Regions from separate parts of the Rhizobium atlanticum genome, predicted to be linked through region 3. Evidence: riboswitches for the same ligand, from Rfam matches in the RefSeq annotation. Region 3 holds a riboswitch; each other region holds the start of a gene.
The links. A riboswitch is a leader RNA that binds a small molecule or an ion and turns the genes downstream of it on or off. The one in region 3 is predicted to bind thiamine pyrophosphate.
Positions count from the first base shown of each region.

Region 1: linked by a shared signal. The riboswitch ahead of thiM (hydroxyethylthiazole kinase) and the one ahead of thiC (phosphomethylpyrimidine synthase ThiC) in region 3 are both predicted to bind thiamine pyrophosphate.
Region 2: linked by a shared signal. The riboswitch ahead of PH551_RS24135 (ABC transporter permease) and the one ahead of thiC (phosphomethylpyrimidine synthase ThiC) in region 3 are both predicted to bind thiamine pyrophosphate.

Region 1 is NZ_JAQJCJ010000017.1:139,858-144,946, reverse strand. It holds gene PH551_RS23630 (ABC transporter substrate-binding protein) at 1-1,218, opposite strand, end outside; gene PH551_RS23625 (DUF1349 domain-containing protein) at 1,443-2,027, shown strand; TPP riboswitch at 2,161-2,257, shown strand; gene thiM (hydroxyethylthiazole kinase) at 2,303-3,106, shown strand; gene thiE (thiamine phosphate synthase) at 3,103-3,738, shown strand; gene thiD (bifunctional hydroxymethylpyrimidine kinase/phosphomethylpyrimidine kinase) at 3,735-4,544, shown strand; gene PH551_RS23605 (GNAT family N-acetyltransferase) at 4,758-5,089, shown strand, end outside.
Region 2 is NZ_JAQJCJ010000018.1:76,866-81,954, forward strand. It holds gene PH551_RS24120 (ArsR/SmtB family transcription factor) at 31-372, opposite strand; gene PH551_RS24125 (SDR family NAD(P)-dependent oxidoreductase) at 476-1,246, opposite strand; gene soxR (redox-sensitive transcriptional activator SoxR) at 1,371-1,841, opposite strand; TPP riboswitch at 2,173-2,286, shown strand; gene PH551_RS24135 (ABC transporter permease) at 2,447-3,253, shown strand; gene PH551_RS24140 (ABC transporter ATP-binding protein) at 3,250-4,062, shown strand; gene PH551_RS24145 (ABC transporter substrate-binding protein) at 4,127-5,089, shown strand, end outside.
Region 3 is NZ_JAQJCJ010000003.1:355,250-360,338, reverse strand. It holds gene PH551_RS07045 (ATP-binding protein) at 1-365, opposite strand, end outside; gene PH551_RS07040 (metallophosphoesterase family protein) at 365-1,633, opposite strand; TPP riboswitch at 1,900-2,031, shown strand; gene thiC (phosphomethylpyrimidine synthase ThiC) at 2,126-3,958, shown strand; gene thiO (glycine oxidase ThiO) at 3,961-4,947, shown strand; gene thiS (sulfur carrier protein ThiS) at 4,944-5,089, shown strand, end outside.

The sequences.
Region 1 (5,089 bases), on a different contig from region 3:
CGGATCGGTGCGACGCTGGGTTAGCGTCGCCCAGTCCACCACCTGCATATCGATGGTGAAGCCTGCAAGTTTCAGATATTCGGCGGCGACCTGCGCCATCTTGTAATGGAACTCGTATTGGCGGCTGGTCAGGATGCGGATCGGCTCGCCATTGTAGCCGGCTTTCTTGGCGGCAGCGGACGCCCCTTCCGGATCGGCGACATTATAGGCGCCTTCGGCGCCGGCATCGGTCGACCAGGCAAAGGACTTCGGGTAGATGGCCCCGTCGAGCGCATAAAAATCCTTGCTGCCGAAGGCCGCCGCCAGCATGTCTTCCATGCTGAGCGCCTGCCGGATCGCCTTGCGCACCTCGACGTTGGCAGCAGCACCTTCCTTGGTGTTGAAGACGAAGACAGGATAACCGAAGGGCTTCAGCATGACCGGTTGCGAGGCGGTCGAAGCTTTCAGCTTGTCGTAGGATTCGACAGGAATCGAGTCGACATAATCATACTGGCCGGAAACGGCGGCCTCGACGCGGGTGTTCGGGTCCGGCACCGGCACAAAGCGGATTTCATCAAGATATTGATGACGCGCGCCGCCATAGCCATCGCTCTCGCCGCTGCGTGGCTTGTACCCATCGAAGCGGACAAGCTGGATATACTGGTCGGCTTTCCGTTCCTTCAGCATATAGGGACCGGTGCCGATGAACTCCTTCATCGGCTCGTCCTGCTTTTCGGACGGGATGATGATGGCCGCCGAATTGTTGAAGGCAAGCAGCGAGGTCAACGGCGCATAGGGCTGCTTCAGCGTGATCGTAACCGTCGAAGGATCGGAAGCCGCGATCTTGTCGATAAAGCCGGCCACCTGCTTGCCCCGCGAGGCGATCTTCATCCAGCGGGTAAGCGAAGCGACCACATCCTCGGACGTCATATCGGTATTGTCGTGGAACTTGACGCCAGTCCTGAGCTTGATCGTATAGGTTTTGCCGTCGGCGCTGATCTCGGGCAGGCTTTCGGCGAGAAGCGGCGTGACGTTCCAGCTCTTGTCGAAAGTGTAGAGCGTCTCGAAAATATGCTGGGTGACGATGCCGACGAGATCGGCCGTCGACGACATCGGATCGAGCGTCGGCGGCTCGCCGATCGTCGCGACATTGATGACGCCGCCCTTTTCCTGGGCAAGCAGGGTCGAAGGCAGGGCGACGAACGCGGTTCCGAGAAGGAATGCGACGAATGTTTTCATATGAGAGCTCCCGATTTAGTTCCACAATTATGTAATTAATATTTTTGTAACAGAATAGAAGCTGGAGCTATCGTGTCAAGCATGAGTGGTCGATTATGCAGCCGCGGATAGCGCGTTGCCGGAAAAGCACCATCTTCAGCTGCGCTAGTTCTCCGCACGGGGCCTGCGTGGTACGCCAAGTGAGACGACTGCCCTGCGGCAAGATTAAAGGAAGGGAGAAGCGAATGAGCATCGACTTCAATGACGGGAAATGGCTGAACGAGCCGGGCAGCTGGCACGCCGACGAAACCGGCCTGACGATGACGACAGGCGAAAAGACCGATTTCTGGCGCGAGACCTATTACGGCTTCACCCGCGACACCGGCCACTTCCTCGCCTTTCCCACCGGCGACAGCTTCACCGCACAGATCCGCGCCCAGGGCGAATTCCGCACCCTCTACGATCAGGCAGGCCTGATGGTACGCATCGACGAGAGCCGCTGGGTGAAAACGGGCGTCGAATTCACCGACGGAGAAGCCTTCCTCAGCACCGTCGTCACCGACGGAAAGTCAGACTGGTCGGTGTCGCAGCCCTTCAAGGAATTGGAGGATTTCCGCATCCGTGTGACGGTCGCAAACGGCGCCGTGCGCATCCAGGGCTCCCGCGACGGTAGCCGCTGGCCGTTGCTGCGGTTAGCACCCTTCCCGGCTGCCGATCGCTATGAGGTCGGGCCGACAGCCTGTACGCCGGAGCGGAGTGGTTTGAGGGTTCGATTTTCGGAGTTTTCAATCAGCCCGGCTATTACGACGGGGCTGCATGATTTGAGTTAGGCAAAATTGGATGCCTTCAGGATTGCGCTGGGAAGGCCTCCAGCAATGTCCACGCCCAAGGGCAGCCGCTCCGAAATACCGGAATACTCACTTTCGGAGTGACAGCCGCGCCCTTCTCTGCGAAAAAGAGCGTGATGAGAGACAGGGGCGTTCGTCGACAGACGGGCTGAGAAGAACCCTTCGAACCTGAACCGGATAATGCCGGCGGAGGGAGTCGCTCGGGGCATCGCCGTAAGAGCAGCCCCCCGCGCCCGCCCCCGCCTGAAAGGGGCACCATGCAGAGCAAGATCACGTCGGGAGCCATGCTGAAGGCGATGCGCGAAAAGCCGCCGCTCGTTCAGTGCATCACCAATTATGTCGCGATGAATATCGCGGCCAACGTCCTGCTGGCCGCGGGCGCTTCTCCCGCCATGGTGCATGCCGCTGAAGAAGCCGGCGAATTCGCCGGCATCGCCAATGCTTTGACCATCAACATCGGCACGCTCTCGACGCAATGGCTCGAAGGCATGCAGGGGGCTGCCAAGGCCGCCAATGCGGCCGGCAAACCCTGGGTGCTCGATCCGGTGGCCCATTACGCCACGGGCTTCCGTCGCGCCGCGGTGGCCGACCTTCTGGAGCTTCGCCCGACGATTATCCGCGGCAACGCCTCCGAGATCATCGCGCTTGCCGGCGGCGAGAGCCGTGGTCAGGGCGTCGACAGCCGCGATCCAGTCGAACAGGCGGAGGATTCGGCACGGCGGCTGGCGGAGAGGCAGCGGACCATCGTCGCCGTCACCGGTGCTGTCGACTTCGTCACCGATGGCGCAAGGGCAGTCCGTATTGCGGGCGGATCGGCCCTGATGCCGCAGGTCACCGCGCTCGGCTGCTCGCTCACCTGCCTCGTCGGCGCCTTTGCCGCGACCGCGCCCGAAGATCTCTTCGGCGCGACTGTCGCCGCGCTTTCGACCTTCGCCGTCGCCGGCGAAGATGCAGCGCTCGGCGCCGCCGGCCCGGGCTCCTTTTCCTGGCGCTTCCTCGATGCGCTGGCTGCGATCGACGCCGAAACGCTCGATGCCAGGGCAAGGGTATCGGTCGCATGAAGCGCTTCGACCTTTCGCTCTATCTCGTTCTCGATCCCGATCTCTGCGCCGGAATCGGCATGATCGAGACTGCGCGGCTTGCCGTTGCCGGCGGCGCGACGATGGTGCAGTTGCGCGACAAACATGCCGGCACGGCCAGGATGATCGAGACCGGCCGCGCCTTGAGAGAGGCGCTCGTTGGAACCGGCGCCCTCCTCATCGTTAATGACGATGTGGAGGCTGCGGTCGCGATCGGCGCCGATGGCCTGCATGTCGGCCAGGAGGATATGGATGCGCGCAGGGCACGAGACATGATCGGACCCGAGATGATCCTTGGTCTCTCGGTGGAAACAGCCCGGCTCGCTGCCGCCGTCGACCCTGATATTGTCGATTATGCCGGCGTCGGACCTGTCTTTGCGACGCCGACCAAGGCCGACCACAAGCAGCCGGTCGGCTTTGATGGTCTTGCCAGGCTTGTGAAGGCATCGCCGGTGCCGTCCGTCGCCATCGGCGGCCTCAAGGCGGAGCATGTGGCGGAAGTGTTTGCAGCGGGAGCCGAAGGGCTTGCCGTCGTCTCCGCCATTGCGGGCACGCCGGACCCCGAGGCCGCCGCCCGCCGCATCGCCGCAGAAATCCGAAAGGTCCGCCCATGATCCGCAATGTTCTCTCCATCGCCGGCTCGGATCCCTCCGGCGGCGCCGGCATCCAGGCCGATCTAAAGGCCTTTGCCGCCCGCAGCGTTTACGGCATGGCAGTGCTGACCGCGCTGACGGCACAGAACACGCAAGGGGTGACCGGCGTGCATCTGGTGCCGCCGCAATTCGTCGCCGACCAGATCGATGCCGTCTTCGCCGACGTGCGAGTCGACGCCGTCAAGATCGGCATGATCGCCAATGCCGGCATAGCCGAGGCTGTCGCCGCAGCCCTTGCCGATCGACGGAGAATCCCCATTGTTCTCGACCCGGTGATGATCGCCAAGGGTGGGGCCGCCCTGCTCGCGCCCGAAGCGGTCGACGTGCTGACCCGGCGGCTGCTGCCGCTCGCAACCCTCCTGACCCCGAACCTGCCCGAGGCCGCGGCCCTGTTGCACCAGCCGGTCGCGACCAATCGCGATGAGATGGCGGCGCAGGCCGAGCGGCTGCGCGCGCTTGGCCCCGCCGCCGTATTGGTCAAGGGTGGCCATCTCGGCAGCGACGAGAGCCCAGACGTGCTTGCCACGGCCGACGGCCTGCACTGGTTCGAGGCCAGGCGAGTGCCGACGAAAAATACGCACGGCACTGGCTGCACGCTCTCCAGCGCACTGGCCGCCGAGCTTGCCAAGGGCGCATCGGCCGAGCAAGCCGTCGCCATTGCGAAGGATTACCTTGCCGATGCAGTCGCCGCCGCCGGCAGTCTCACTGTCGGCTCCGGACATGGCCCGGTGCAGCATTTTCATGCGCTTTGGAAGCACGGCGAATAACCGATCCCGCCGAAACGCGCAGGCTTAGGATTACGAGAGAAAAACGGCCCGGCCTCCCCGGGCCGTTTTCATTCGCGCCAGCTGGCGCTGGTCCGAAGCCGGGCGCACCGCTCCATTTGAAAATCCCTGTTGACAAGCCCAGTTAGATAGCCAAGTCTATGACATTAAACGGATATATATTACGCTATAAAGGAATACCTGGAGGAGAGACAGGTGCCAGACCTGCTTGTGAGGTTATATTCCAACAGGCTCGCCGACCTGAAAGAGCGGGCCGACAATGTCCGCGCCTCCATTCGTCCGGCTCTTCCACCGGAACTGCACCTGGTCGTCAACTGGGTTCGCCAACAATTCAGTGAGAACTGGGCAAGCGAGGTTTCGGTTGCTTTTTCCCGCCAACCCGTCGCCTGCCAGATTGCCGTCGACGGCGGCAAGCTGCTCGGCTTTGCCTGCTATGACACGACGGCCCGCGGCTTCTTCGGCCCAACCGGCGTCGATCCCGAGGCGCGTGGCAAGGGCATCGGTCTCGCGCTGTTTTCCGCCTGCCT
Region 2 (5,089 bases), on a different contig from region 3:
CGCAGCAACCGTGCTCCGCAAGGGCGGGTACTAATTGTTTTCAGCGGCCGGAAAAAGATCGAACAGCGATTCAAGGAAGGCAAGCACGTTTGTATTGCCGATACGGTAATAGACCAGCCTGCCCTGACGGCGCGTATTGACGAGACCTTCGAGCCTCAAACGCGCGAGCTGCTGCGAGACCATTGCCTGCTGAATGCCAAGGATGTTTTCGATTTCACTCACCGTCCGCTCCTCGGTCGCGAGTATGCAAAGAATCAGAAGTCGAGTCTGGTGCGCCAGCGCCTTCAGCAGATCGCTCGCCTCACGAGCGTTTCCAGCGAGTTTGTGCAGTTCCTGACCGGACATTCCCGGCTCGGGCTTGGGCAATGGCATTCGACATCTCGGAAGGGAAGCAAAAAGGCAGATCAGCACAATAGCATATTCGCACACACGAATTTGCCAAAAGTGATGAAATGTCAAAAAAGGTCTAACTAAATCAGCAGATAAGCTGGCCGCCATTGATCTCGAGGACCTGGCCGGTAATGTATCCGGAGAGCGAGGGCGCCGCCAGAAACAGATAGGCGGGAGCGCAATCCTCCGCTGTGCCCAGCCGCTGCAGGGGAATAGACTTTCTCGTCTGCTCCAGCTTTTCGCGGGAGGAATAGCGCTCGTGGAAATCCGTCTCGATCGTTCCGGGGGAGACACAATTGACGCGGATGCCATCCGGCGCGAGCTCGCGGGCAAGCGCCTTGGAATAGGTCGAAACGAAGGCTTTCGAGGCAGAATAAATCGAAGAACCGGGACTGCCGCCGGTCAGCGCGGAAATTGAAACGGTGTTGACGATGGCAGCGCCTTCCGCCGCCTTCAATGCCGGCAGCAACGCACGCGTCAGCGCCACCACCGACGTCTGGTTCAAACGCACGATCGCCTCATAATCTGCGTCAGTCAGTGTGGCAGCTGGAAAACGGCCGAGCATAGTGCCGGCGTTGTTGACGAGCACATGCACCTTGTCGAAAAAGGTAAGCGCATTTTCGGCAAATTGCGCAGCGCCGCCAGCGGCAGTGAAATCGGCGTGCAGCAACAGCGCCCGTCTTTCGGATTCAGCCGTCAGCAGAAAATCCGGCAGATCGCGCCCCGGTTTGCGTCCAGTATGGACGATCACATTCGCGCCGCAGTCCAGGAACTGCCGGGCCACTTCGAGACCGATGCCCCGCCCGGCGCCGGTTACGATGACATTGCGATTTTCGAATAGTCTCGGGTGGAACACGAAGCTGTCCTCCTCGCGGACAATGCCGCCTGTTGCGCCATTCGCCCTTAACATATGAGCGCGCGGGCCGAAAGAAAGGCAGGCATCATCTTTCCGCCAGAGGCTGGCGCTCTTCCCTGAAAGTTCATAGTTCGATTTCGATCTCCAGCAGCCGTGCGCCTGGCCCTTCCTCGCCGAGCTGATCGAAGGGATTGCGCAACGGACAGCTTTCGATCGACAGGCAACCGCAGCCGATGCAGCCGGTCAGACGGTCTCGCAGCAGGCTCAGCCGTCTGATTCGCGTGTCGAGTTCATCCTTCCAGCGCGCCGACAGCGTCTGCCAGTCGGCAATCGTCGGCGTACGCCCCTGCGGCAGGGAGGCAAATGCCGTCTGGATTTCCGAAAGCGGAATGCCGACACGTTGCGCCACCTTGATGATGCCGAGCCGGCGAAGGACATCGCGTCCGTAGCGCCGCTGGTTGCCGCGCGTGCGGATACTCGAGATCAGCCCCTTGGCCTCATAGAAATGTAGCGCCGAGACGGCAAGACCACTGCGTTGCGCCACTTCGCCGACCGTCAGAAGCTTGCCGAGCGGCGTTGCAGAAATCCTATTCATCGCCTATTGACCTCAATATTAGTTGAGGTTTTATAACCGCTGCTTCCCCGGCCGTAAAGCACGAGGCGCAGGAAGGAGCGTCAGTGAGATCATCCGGTCGATACAAGCTGAAATGATGGCGTCGGCGCTTGCCCGGCCCGCGCCGATCGCCCCTGCCGATATTGCCGCCTGAAAGACAAGCGCTCGGGGTCCGTTCCCGGCAGGTACGGAACCTCGGAAAACACCCGGACAGGACCTCCGTCCGGGTGTTTTTTATCTGCGCCCCATCCGACCGGGCGGACGGGTTTGCAATTTTGCGGTTGCGGCAAGAAAACCCCGATGATAGTTTTCGCCGAAATAACAGGGGAGCTCCGTGTCGCCGGGGCTGAGATGTGAGGCGCAAGCCTCCGGACCCTTCTAAGCTGATCTGGGTAATGCCAGCGGAGCGAGGTCCAAATGTATTCCGGCGCGCAAGTGTCACTCTACCGGACGTCCGGCAATTCCGTCGGCATCCCTATCGATGCCCTCAAGGCAACCGCCCCAAATCGCGGCAGGCTGCGCATCGACACCGATGCCCTCGACAGGTTTGCGCGAACAGCCCGGCGAAAGCCTGAAACCGAACGCCGATGACATCGCCACGACCATCGGATTCGCGCCTTGCGACGCTCTATCTCGCCGTGTACCGGGCAATGCCCGCCTTGCTCGCAGGCTTTGCTTTTCTGGTGGCATGGGAACTCTATGTCGATCTTTCCGGTATCAAACCGTCCATTCTGCCGGCGCCTTCGCGTATCCTTGTCCAGGGCTGGCTGAACCGAGAGGCGCTGATAGCAAACACCTGGCCGACGCTCGGAGCGACACTCGGTGGTTTCGCCCTGTCGCTCGCCTTCGCCTTCGTCTCCTCGATCCTGATGGATTTCATGCCCTTCATGCGCCGGGCAATGCTGCCGATCTTCATCGCCAGCCAGACTTTGCCGCTGGTGGCGATCGCGCCTCTCGTCGTCCTCTGGTTCGGTTTCGGCCTTTTGCCGAAGATATTGCTGGTGGCGCTCGTCACCTTCTTTCCGCTGCTTGTTGCCCTGCTTCAGGGCTATGAGGCGACCGATCGCGACATTGCCGAGCTCTTGAATTCGATGAAAGCGAGCCGCTGGCGCATTTTTCGCCTGGCGCGGTTTCCCTCGTCCCTGCCCTATTTCTTCGCCGGCCTCCGAATCTCGATCACCTATGCCGTCGTCGGCGCGATCTTTGCCGAATATGCCGGCGCTGCAAGCGGCCTCGGCATCTATATCCTCAACGCCAAGAACAATTTCCGTCCCGATCTCGTGCTCGCCGCCGTGATCGTCAGCGCTCTGTTGACGCTCTGCCTCTTCGCGCTGACGCTGGTTATCCAGCGTTTCGTCATGCCCTGGCAGCCATCCCAGGAGCGGCGCCGATGACCGGTCAGATGCTTGAGCTGCGCAACATCTCGAAGTCCTTCGACGGCATGAAGGTTCTAGACGACATTTCGCTCGCCGTCGCAGACGGCGAGTTCGTCTCGATCGTCGGCCCATCCGGCTCCGGAAAATCGACCGTGCTGAGACTGCTGACACAGGCGCTGCGACCCGATTCCGGCGCCATGCTTTTCAACGGTGCAGCGCTGGAACAGACGCCGCATTCCTTTGCCTTCATGCCGCAACGCGATGCGCTGATGCCCTGGCGCCGGATCATCGATAATGCCGCGCTCGGCCTGGAAGTGAAGGGCATGGCTCGCCGGGCTGCCCGCGCCGCTGTCGCGCCCCTCTTCGAGCGGTTCGGCCTTGCCGGCTTCGAACATCACTACCCCGCCGCTCTTTCCGGCGGCATGCGCCAACGTGCTGCGCTGCTGCGCACCGTCATCCAGGAGCAGGACATGCTGCTGCTCGACGAGCCCTTCGGCGCGCTCGATGCGCTAACCCGCACGCAGATCCAGGAGTGGCTGCAAGGCATGTGGACCGAACATCGCTGGACGGCGCTGCTGATCACCCACGATGTTCGCGAGGCCGTTTTCCTCTCCGACCGGATCTACGTGCTGTCTGCCCGTCCGGCGCGTGTCATCCGCGAATTCCGCGTTCCCCTGCCCCGCCCGAGAAGCATTGCCGATCTCGGTTCGCCGGCGGCCCAGGCGATCGAGACCGAAATCCTGCAAACCCTGCTTCATCCGCTAGAACAGGATGGTTTTAGGCCGGTCGGCCCAAAATCTGAATCCTGTTCCAATTTAAAGAGTTAGAGTCTGATGTCGTTCGAAAACCGGACTTTTCGGCGTCATGCTCTAAAGACCTGAGGAGGTCACCATGCCGCTTCTCACCCGCCGCCAGACGATGCTCGCCGCCATCGCGACAAGCCTCGCCGGCCGCGTCGCCTTCGCTCAATCGGCGCCCGCAAAGGTTCGTATCGCGCTCGACTGGACGCCCAACACCAATCACATCGGCATCTACGTCGCCAAGGCGAAGGGCTTCTACACGGCCGCCGGCCTCGATGTCGAAATTCTACCCTTTACCGACACGAGTGCCGGCACGCTGGTATCAAACGGGGTCGCCGATTTCGGCATCAGTAGCGAGATCGAGGCCCTGACGCAGCGTGCTGGCGGCGGTGACGTGAAGATGGTCTACGGCGTCGTCCAGACGGAAACCGCGCGCCTGATCTTCAAGGGCGGGCGGGACGACATCAAGAGCCCTAGAGATCTCGATGGCAAGACCTATGGAGGCTTCGGCGGCACTTGGGAAAGCGCGCTGGTCTCGGCGATGATCCGCAATGACGGCGGCAAGGGCGACGTCAAGACCGTCACCCTCGGCACCTCCGCCTATGAAGCGCTGGACAATGGCTCGATTGACTTCACGCTGGAGATCTACACCTGGGAGGGCATTGCCGCTGAGCTGGAAAATCGGCAGATCAGCCGCTTCCACTATTCCGATTACGGCATTCCCGACGAGCAGACGACAGTCATCGTTTCCAGTGACGCCTATCTCTCTGCCAGTCGAGAACACGCGCGCGCCTTCATCCAGGCCACGCGTCAAGGCTATGTCTATTCCATCGATCATCCCGACGAAGCCTGCGACCTGCTGATATCAGGAAGTAACGGTGCGCTGATGAACACGGAACTGGTAAGAGCATCTCAGAAGGCGTTGATCGAAGGCCATTTCCTGAGATCCGAGGCCGGCGTGATCGGCACGCTTGATCCGGCAAAGGTCGATGCCATCGGCGCTTTCCTGGTCAAGAACGGCATTCTCGTCGATGCGAATGGCGTCGTGCTCAAG
Region 3 (5,089 bases):
CGATAGGCCTCGCGACCGACGCCGCCAAGCGCGCCGGCCAGGAGCGCCTCGTTCACAGCTTGTCCCCGATCATCGACGAGGCTGCCGGTCCGCAGCTTGAGCCGCGCCAGCTCGTATTCCCAGCCACCAAATTCCAGCCGCGCACCGACCTTCATCGTATTGTAGGGATGCAGGAAATTATAGGTGCTGCGCTCACCAATGCCGTAGAGCAGATCAAGATAGGCGGCGAAGGTGGTCGACTTGCCCGCTTCGTTCAGGCCATAAACGATGTGCAAGTCCGGCGAACCTTGACGGGCCGCCCCGAAATCGATGGAGTGATCGGTGAACTTGCCATAGCGGGTGAGGTCGAGGCGGCGCAGACGCATCAGCTGTCTCCCCGATCCACCGCCTTCATCCGGGCGGCGATGTCCTCGGCGCCATCGGCGAGAAGGCTGTCGATGAAGCGTTCAAAACCCGCCTCGTTCTGGCCGGCAAATGCCCGGCTCTCGGGCGGCAGGTCGGCAAGCAGGTCCCGGACCATCTCCCTGACCTCGTCGCGAAATCCGCTGCGGGTGATGACCTCGTCCCGCATCAGCGCCCCGAGTTCGATGACGGGATCGGCGGCGGACGCGTCTGCGGGGATCGAGGGCGCTTCGAAGGCGAGTTCCAGCTTCTCGATCCAGGTGCGGCCGATCGCGTCGCTGCGCCGCTCGGCTTCGGCCTGCATGAGGTCGACATCGCGCCGCAGCTGCCAGGAGAGCGGCGTGCGGCCGGAAAGCCTGAGGCGTGCGACAAGATGCGGCGAAGCCGTGCGGTCGCGCTGCGCCATCAGGGCCGTCTCGACCATCATGGCTGCCTCACGCCAATCATCGACACCCGTGAGGTCGACATTGACGCGCTCGAACTGCGCGATGCTGGTACGCCGCTCCTCGACCGTCACGGTCCGGTCGTCGGCCACGGTCACCAGCGACACGGTCTTGATGCCCGCTTCATTGATGTCGCGGCCCTGCGGCATGCCGGGCATGATGACCGTCGCCGTGCCGGGATAATGGCTGCGCTGGTGGAGATGCCCGAGCGCCCAGTAGTCGAAACCCGAGGCATGCAGGTCGAGCACGTTGCAGGGCGCATAGACATCATGTCCGGCCGATCCGGCCAGACTCGTATGCATGATGCCGATATTGACGGCATCCGCTACCGGCGGCTTGAATTTCGGCAGCAGCGGGTCCGGGGCTTGCGGCTTGGCGAAGCTCAGACCGTGGATTGCGACCGACAAGCTGCCCTTGGTGGTCTCGACGGTCTCGGCATGGCCGCCGAAGATCTTCACCGTATCAGGCATCACCAGTTCCCGAGCGATCTTCGACATGGCATCGTGATTGCCGCGGATCTTGAAGACGACAATGCCCGCCCGGTGCAGCCGCTCCAGCTGACTCGCTAGGAAGCGCGCCGTCTTCATCGACGTCTGCTCCCCGTCATAGAGATCGCCGGCGATGACAAGCGCGTCGACCTGCTCCTCAAGGCAAAGATCGACGATCGCGACCAGCGTCTGTCGGCTGGCGTCACTGACAAGCTCGGCCAGCTCTGCATTGCGAAGTGCGAGAGAGCGCAAGGGAGAGTCGAGATGGAGATCGGCAGTGTGGACGAAACGATAGGCCATGAATGCAAGAATGGTGTTGCGATAGAGTGATCCAGCAGGCGCCGTCTGACAAATAAACGGACGTTATCGCCCGTTAGCTAAAACATGAGACCATGCCACGAATATTCAGAGCATGGCGGCAGCGTCCTGGCGAGTGAAATGGGCCGGCGGAGCTGGCCCATCCACAATCAATGCTGCTCTATCGGACTGGCCGCCGACTCAAAAGGTACGGATGGGAACGCGTGAGGGTCGGCTTGACATCAGGGCCGCAGCGGTCTTTGATGCAGGGCATTCACCAGGGGTGTCCCGGCAAGGGGCTGAGATTCTGCTGAACAATACGGCTTTGCCTGTTGTGGCGCAGTGACCCGTTGAACCTGATCCAGTTCATACTGGCGTAGGGACGGTGCAGACGCTGCGGCTATCGGGCGGATTTCGCTTTGTCGCATGAGGCGTCTTTCCATCATTCCAACACTGGAACTGGGTCTCCAAACGTCAAACCTTGGAGCCTCACCCATGAATATTGTCGCACCCAAGCTTACTCCGGTCGTCACCACCGGCCCGCTTCCGGCCTCGACCAAGATCGCCAAGCCCGGAACGCTCTATCCTGATCTGCGCGTGCCGATGCGCGAAATCAGCCTTCACCCGACCTCCGGTGAACCGCCGGTAACGGTCTATGATTCCTCCGGTCCCTATACCGACCCGGCACATACGGTCTCGATCGACGCCGGGCTGCCGCGTCTGCGCGAGAACTGGATCAGAGCGCGCGGCGATGTCGAAGCCTATGTAGGCCGGGTGGTGAAGCCTGAAGATAATGGTTTTGTCACCGGCGAGCGGCTGACGCCGGAATTCCCTATTCGCAACACGCCGCTGAAGGCAAAAGCGGGCCGCGCCGTAACCCAGCTCGCCTATGCGCGTGCCGGCATCATCACGCCGGAAATGGAGTTCATCGCCATCCGCGAAAACCTCGGCCGGCAGGCCGCGAAGGAGGCGCTCGGGCGCGACGGCGAGAGCTTTGGCGCTGATATTCCCGATTTCGTGACGGCCGAATTCGTGCGGCGGGAGGTCGCGGCGGGCCGCGCGATCATTCCGGCCAACATCAACCACCCGGAAACCGAACCGATGATCATCGGCCGGAATTTCCTGGTGAAGATCAACGCCAATATCGGCAACTCGGCCGTCACCTCGTCGATGGCGGAAGAAGTGGAAAAGATGGTCTGGGCGATCCGCTGGGGCGCCGACACGGTGATGGACCTCTCCACCGGCCGCAACATTCACAACATCCGCGAATGGATCATTCGCAATTCGCCGGTTCCGATCGGAACGGTGCCTCTCTACCAGGCGCTTGAAAAGGTGAACGGCATTGCAGAGGATCTCACCTGGGAAGTCTATCGCGATACGCTGATCGAACAGGCCGAGCAGGGCGTCGATTATTTCACCATCCATGCGGGCGTGCGGCTTGCCTATATCCCGCTCACCGTCAATCGTGTCACCGGGATCGTCTCACGCGGCGGCTCGATCATGGCCAAGTGGTGTCTGCATCACCACAAGGAGAGCTTCCTCTACGAGCATTTCGAGGAAATCTGCGACATCTGCCGTGCCTATGACGTCTCCTTCTCGCTTGGAGACGGCCTTCGCCCCGGCTCGATCGCCGATGCCAATGACGCTGCGCAATTTGCCGAGCTCGAAACCCTCGGCGAACTGACCAAGATTGCCTGGGCCAGGGATTGCCAGGTGATGATCGAAGGTCCTGGCCACGTGCCGATGCACAAGATCAAGGAGAATATGGACAAGCAGCTCAGGGTCTGCGGCGAGGCTCCCTTCTATACGCTCGGACCGCTGACCACCGACATTGCGCCGGGCTATGATCACATCACCTCCGGCATCGGAGCCGCGATGATCGGCTGGTTCGGCACGGCCATGCTCTGCTACGTCACGCCGAAGGAGCATCTGGGCCTGCCCGACCGCACCGACGTCAAGACCGGTGTCATCACCTACAAGATTGCCGCGCATGCCGCCGACCTCGCCAAGGGCCATCCGGCCGCCCGCATCCGTGACGATGCGCTGTCGCGGGCGCGGTTCGAATTCCGCTGGGAAGACCAGTTCAACCTCTCCCTCGACCCGGATACGGCGCGTTCCTTCCATGACGAGACCCTGCCGAAGGAGGCCCACAAGGTGGCGCATTTCTGTTCGATGTGCGGCCCGAAATTCTGTTCCATGCGCATTTCCCACGATATTCGCGCCGAGGCGCAGAAAGAAGGACTGGAAGCCATGGCCGCCAGGTATCGCGATGGCGGCGACCTCTACATGCCGGTCGCCGACGCTGCGAAAACGCTTGCCGGAGAATGACGATGCATGTTCTCGTCAAGGGGGCCGGCGTTGCCGGCCTCACCGTTGCCTGGCAGCTCCATCGGCACGGATTCCGGGTCAGCGTCGCTGAGCAAGCCGACCAGGTCGGCGCCGGTGCTTCCGGCTTTGCCGGCGGCATGCTGGCTCCATGGTGCGAAAGGGAAAGCGCAGACGAGCCGGTCCTGGCGCTCGGCCGTCTTGCCGCCGATTGGTGGGAGGCAGCGCTGCCCGGCCATGTCAATCGCCGGGGGACGCTTGTGGTGGCGGCCGGGCGAGATGCCGGCGAACTCGACCGCTTTTGCCGCCGGACAAGCGGATGGGAATGGCTGGACGAGCCGGCGATCGCGACGCTTGAACCGGATCTCGCCGGCCGCTTCCGCAGGGCATTGTTCTTCCGGCAGGAAGCGCATCTCGATCCGCGGCAGGCGCTCTCCGGTCTCGCCGCCGGACTTGAGGAAGCCCGCATGCGCCTCACATTCGGCGTCAGGGGCGATGCCGACCTTGCCCCCTACGATCGCGTGATCGACTGCACCGGGGCTGCCCAGATCGGCCGTCTGCCCGGATTGCGCGGCGTTCGCGGAGAGATGCTTTGCGTCGAAACGAACGAGGTCACTCTCTCCCGTCCCGTTCGCCTGCTGCATCCGCGCCACCCGATCTATATCGTGCCACGCCAGCGAAATCGTTTCATGATCGGGGCGACGATGATCGAAAGCAACGACATCGGCCCGATTACCGCGCGTTCGCTGATGGAGTTGCTGAATGCCGCCTATGCCGTCAATCCTGCCTTCGGCGAGGCACGGGTTACCGAGACCGGCGCGGGCGTGCGGCCGGCCTATCCCGACAATCTGCCGCGGGTGACGCAGGAGGGGCGCATCTTCCATGTCAATGGCCTCTACCGTCACGGCTTTCTGCTGGCGCCGGCCATGGCAGGGGAGGTGGCGCGGCTTCTTCTTGGAAAAGACAAGCACTCGGAAAGGAGGGCATCATGACCTTCATCATCAACGGCGAGGAACAGGAGGTCGCAGCCGCGACGCTCGCGGATCTTCTTCTCGCTCTCGACTACGAAGGCGAATGGCTGGCAACCGCAGTGAACGGCGAGCTGGTGCACCGCGAGGACCGCGCCGATTTCAG